2 regions of the Pectobacterium cacticida genome follow, and region 2 is predicted to be linked to the other one. Evidence: riboswitches for the same ligand, from Rfam matches in the RefSeq annotation. Region 2 holds a riboswitch; the other holds the start of a gene.

Region 1 (2,484 bases), 360 kb from region 2:
AGCCAGTACGGCAACGGAAATTAACAGCGTGGTAGCCAGTAGCCCTGGCCACAAACGTCCGCCGATCAGTGGCTGACGGCGCGTTGCCATGCCTGAATCCACTGCGTCCGGTGAGTGGCGACGTCCTGTGCGCTGAACTGCATGGCTTTTTCCGGCACCTTGAGCGTGGCGAAGCCCGCAGGCAGGTCGGTTTTAACGGCTGGGTACATCCAGTTCGTGGTAGGGATCGCCTGCTGGAAGGTTGGACTGAGGATGAACTGCATAAAGCGTTTTGCCAGTTCGGGATTTTTGCTGGAAGCCAGTTGCCCGGCGATTTCGATTTGCAGATAGTGCCCTTCGCTGAAGGTTGCGGCGGCGTAATTGTCTTTCTTCTCTTCAATAATGTGGTAGGCCGGAGACGTGGTGTAGCTCAGCACCAGATCGGCTTCCCCTTTCAGGAACAGGCCATAGGCTTCGCTCCAGCCTTTGGTGACGGTAACGGTTTTCTTCGCCAGCTTCTGCCAGGCTTGCGGTGCCTCATCGCCATATACTTTTTGCATCCATAGCAGCAGTCCCAGTCCCGGTGTGCTGGTACGAGGATCCTGATAGATCACTTTCCACGGCGTGTCGCTGTCTACCAGCTCATGCAGGCTTTTCGGCGGATTTTTCAGCGTCTCTTTGTTATAGACAAAAGCGAAATAGCCGTAGTCGTAAGGCACGAAGGTCTTATTGTTCCAGCCGCCCGGCACCGTAACGGCGCTGGTGTCGAGATGGTGTGGGGCAAACAGGCCGGTTTGCTCCGCTGCCTGCAACAGGTTGTTGTCCAGCCCCAGAATGATGTCCGCTTTGCTGTTTTTACCTTCCATTCGCAGCCGGTTCAATAGCGATGCGCCATCTTCCAACGCGACGAAATTCAGTTCGCACTCGCACGCTTTCTCAAAAGCGGTTTTGATGACGGGCCCCGGACCCCATTCGGAAGCGAATGAGTCATAGGTATAAACGGTTAGCGTAGGCTTGGCGAACGCCGAAGCAGAGAGCAGTAACAGGCAAGGCAGGCTGATTTTCAGCACGGCGGCTGAACGATGTAGTAATTGATTGAACACTTTGCACTCCTGAGCATCATAGGGTGGCAAAGGATTTTGAGGCAGCAAAGCAATGAGCCGCACTCTCAAATCCCTTCGCCGGTATTAACCGGATCAGGTTCGACGGGTATTTTCTCAGCGAAAAATCTTCCGCACCCCGTTGAGAACGGCTCATTGTAAAGGGTTATGTTGGGTAGTGAAAGGCTCTCAGCGCTCCGGCGGCAAGAACCAGGCGGATTTAAAATCAAACCAGCCCAGCATATTCATCCTGACGCCGCGCATACTGCGTTGCCCCTGAAGTTGCAGCCAGTGATGTAATAGCGGATGCAATTGGCCGCTTTGGATGAGCCTTTCACACCATTCAGCTAAGAGCAGTGTGCCATTGCGCCACCGCTGCGCGTCCGCGTGCAAATCGTCATTCAGGCAGAGTTGTACCAGCGGCAGCTCGTAGAGCGTAGCAAACAGGGAAAATTCGAGGGGTAAATAGCAGTTTACGCTGCCAAACCAGATATCGCTTTCCGCATTGCCCTGGTGCCAGTCTTCGTAGCTGACCGTCTGAATATGCAGCGTGACGCCGTGCTGTGCCAGCAGCGTGCGCATAATCTCACTTAATATCCGGTATTCAGGATGTGCCTGATAGAACGTGAGCGTAACGTCCGTCAGCCCTTTCGGAATGGATTGCGGTATCTCAGGATGGTGATGGTGCCAGCGCGGCAGCAGACTGTAGGCGGGCGACCAGTCACGCTGGTTGCTGGTATTCGCCTGGTTGAGTAGCGAAATGGGGTTAAATATCTGCCTGAGCCATCGTTGAGCTTCCGGCCGTGATGCTAACGGCGAACGCTTATCGAACAGCAGGAAATAGCCGCCTTCTTCCATCCGGCTTTCTAGCTGCTCGTGACGAGAATTGTCAAACTGGAGTTGGATAGATACCGGCGTTTCCTCTGGTTCATCGGGCAGAACCCAGATATTGACCTCATCGATCAGCGCCCGATAGCCAAAATAGTCATCGAAGGCGCGGATTTTCAATTGATTACTGTTATTACGTACCACGGCATAAGGGCCGGTACCAATTGGGTGCTGGGCAAAATCGGGTAGCGTTTGCCACTCTTGCGGCAAAATCATGGCGTGCACGCTGCCTAATAACCACGGTAGCCAGTTATCCGGGCTGTCTAGCCGAATATCAATCACGAAGGGCATTGGCGAGGTGACGCTTTCAATATGAGAAAAGAGCGGGAGCGGAATAAGACGAGAGAGCGAGGTGGTGATGTCATCCATCGTGAGTTCTCGTCCGTGATGAAAACGGATAGCCGGGCGCAGATAGAAGCGCCAGTGCAGGGCGGAGACTCTCTGCCAGTGATGAGCCAGATCGGGTTCAACTTCCCCATTTTCCTCATTTATCTTGGTGAGCCCACTGAAAATTTGC
Region 2 (2,484 bases):
CCATTTGATGACCGCAGTAACCGCAAAAACGATGAGAGCGGTAGAACTCTGCCAACTGTACGCCTCGCCCCACTAGCTGGAATAAATTCACGTCCTGATCGAGTAACTGGCGAACCGATACCATATCGGCCTCCCGCGCCTGACACACCAGCCAGACAGGCTGAGCATGCCATTCGCCGATTTGGCGGGCGCGTTGCCCCTGCAACGACCACGCCATCGCCGTTCCGCACGGTAATTCCCCTTGAGGCAGCCAAACCTGTACCGCGTCGCTTACGACCCACCAGCCGGTTTCATCACCTTTCAGCGTCTGTTCCATATCTTTTTATTGCTCCACCGCCACTTCACTGGCATTTTACATTTGGAGTGATTACCTAAGTTATATAACTGGAATTGCAGTTATTCTTACCTTCACGGAGTCAACCATGCTAAACCAGCTACAAAGTCTGACTGAACACGTTGGTGGCAATAATGCGTTAATCGACCAATGGCTACAAGCGCGGAAACAGCTTCTCGTGGCTTATTATCATCTGGTCGGTATCAAACCGAAAAGAGAGGCATTGTCTGCTCTGGACGACACGGCATTGGATAACTTTTGCCATAATTTGGTGGATTATCTTTCCACTGGACACTTCCATTTATACGAAAAGATGCTGCATGAAGCAGCGACCCACAGCGAATCACTTTTAGCACATTCAACCCAACTCGATATTGCCCTGCAAAATAACACACAGCACATTATGACGTTTTACGATAGTCATCTAATGACTTCTATCGACCATGATAACTATCTTGAATTCCAGCGGGCACTCTCCTGCGTCGGAGAAGCATTGGAAACGCGCTTTACGTTAGAAGACAACATGATTCGTCTGGTTTACGACAGCTAGCCACCAACCAAACGGGTTTCATTACCGGCGCTGACAACAAGGCTCGCTTTGACATCCGCGTTTTACCGTCATACAGTGTGAGGGTTTTATTCGTCCGTTTAATAGACGGACAATCTTGTCGGAGTGCCTAGCGTGCTGGTGTTTCCTTTAGAAACCTTGAGCACACAGGCTGAGACCGTTAATTCGGGATCCGCGGAACCTGATCGGGTTAATACCTGCGAAGGGAACAAGAGTAATGCACCTCATTGAGATCGACGCCAGCACGGCGAGTCGCCACTGACTCCTCTTGCTGTTCGAATCATAATTACTCCCTCCGAACTCCAGACAAGCAATCTTCCCTATCACGTATACAGGAACTTGCTATGTCTACAGAACCAACCGCATTGCCAACATCGGGTCGCCGCGAGCGGCGCGCCGCCGCCCAGCAGTTTATCGATACGTTGCAGGGAATGGCTTTCCCCAATTCCAAGCGCATTTACCTTGCGGGCTCACGTGACGACATTGCCGTACCGATGCGAGAAATTCAGCTCAGCCCGACGCTACTTGGCGGCAACAAAGATAATCCTCAGTACGAAGCCAATGAACCTATTCCGGTTTACGACACATCAGGACCTTATGGCGATCCCGCTGCCCAGCTTGATGTCCGCGTTGGCCTAACAAAACGACGCGCTAGTTGGATTGCCGAACGTCATGACACCGAAGCGCTCTCCAGCGTCAGTTCCAATTTCACTCAACAGCGTCTGGCTGATGCCGGGCTGGATCATCTACGCTTTGAGCACCTACCTCGACCATTACGTGCCAAAGCGGGTAAATGCGTCACACAACTCCACTATGCGCGGCAGGGCATCATTACGCCAGAAATGGAATTTATCGCCATTCGTGAAAATATGGGGCGTGAGCGCATTCACGGTGATGTATTACGCCAGCAACATCCGGGACAAAGTTTTGGCGCTCATTTGCCGGAAAACATTACACCGGAGTTCGTCCGTCAGGAAGTGGCCGCCGGACGTGCGATTATTCCTTGCAACATCAACCATCCGGAATCGGAACCGATGATAATCGGCAGAAACTTTCTGGTGAAAGTAAACGCGAATATCGGTAACTCCGCCGTCACGTCTTCCATTGAAGAGGAAGTGGAAAAACTGGTCTGGTCCACCCGCTGGGGCGCGGATACGGTGATGGATCTCTCGACCGGGCGTTATATTCATGAAACCCGCGAATGGATTCTACGTAACAGCCCGGTGCCTATTGGGACAGTCCCTATCTATCAGGCGCTGGAAAAAGTGAATGGGGTAGCGGAAAACCTGAACTGGGAGATGTTTCGCGATACGTTGCTAGAGCAAGCGGAACAGGGCGTGGACTATTTCACCATCCATGCGGGCGTATTGCTACGCTACGTGCCGATGACGGCCAAACGCCTGACCGGCATTGTCTCACGCGGTGGCTCGATTATGGCGAAATGGTGTCTGTCACATCACAAAGAGAGCTTCCTGTACGAACACTTCCGTGAAATCTGTGAAATCTGCGCCGCTTATGACGTCGCGCTATCGCTAGGAGACGGATTGCGTCCCGGCTCCATTCAGGACGCCAACGATGAAGC

The links. Region 2 has a riboswitch for thiamine pyrophosphate ahead of thiC (phosphomethylpyrimidine synthase ThiC). Riboswitches for the same ligand answer to the same signal wherever they lie in the genome.
Region 1: linked by a shared signal. The riboswitch ahead of thiB (thiamine ABC transporter substrate binding subunit) and the one ahead of thiC (phosphomethylpyrimidine synthase ThiC) in region 2 are both predicted to bind thiamine pyrophosphate.

The regions. Positions count from the first base shown of each region.
Region 1 covers NZ_CP133656.1:3,292,114-3,294,597, reverse strand. The annotation lists gene thiP (thiamine/thiamine pyrophosphate ABC transporter permease ThiP) at 1-90, opposite strand, end outside; gene thiB (thiamine ABC transporter substrate binding subunit) at 66-1,049, opposite strand; TPP riboswitch at 1,135-1,231, opposite strand; gene sgrR (HTH-type transcriptional regulator SgrR) at 1,269-2,484, opposite strand, start outside.
Region 2 covers NZ_CP133656.1:3,655,147-3,657,630, forward strand. The annotation lists gene nudC (NAD(+) diphosphatase) at 1-316, opposite strand, end outside; gene rsd (sigma D regulator) at 423-884, shown strand; TPP riboswitch at 994-1,127, shown strand; gene thiC (phosphomethylpyrimidine synthase ThiC) at 1,247-2,484, shown strand, end outside.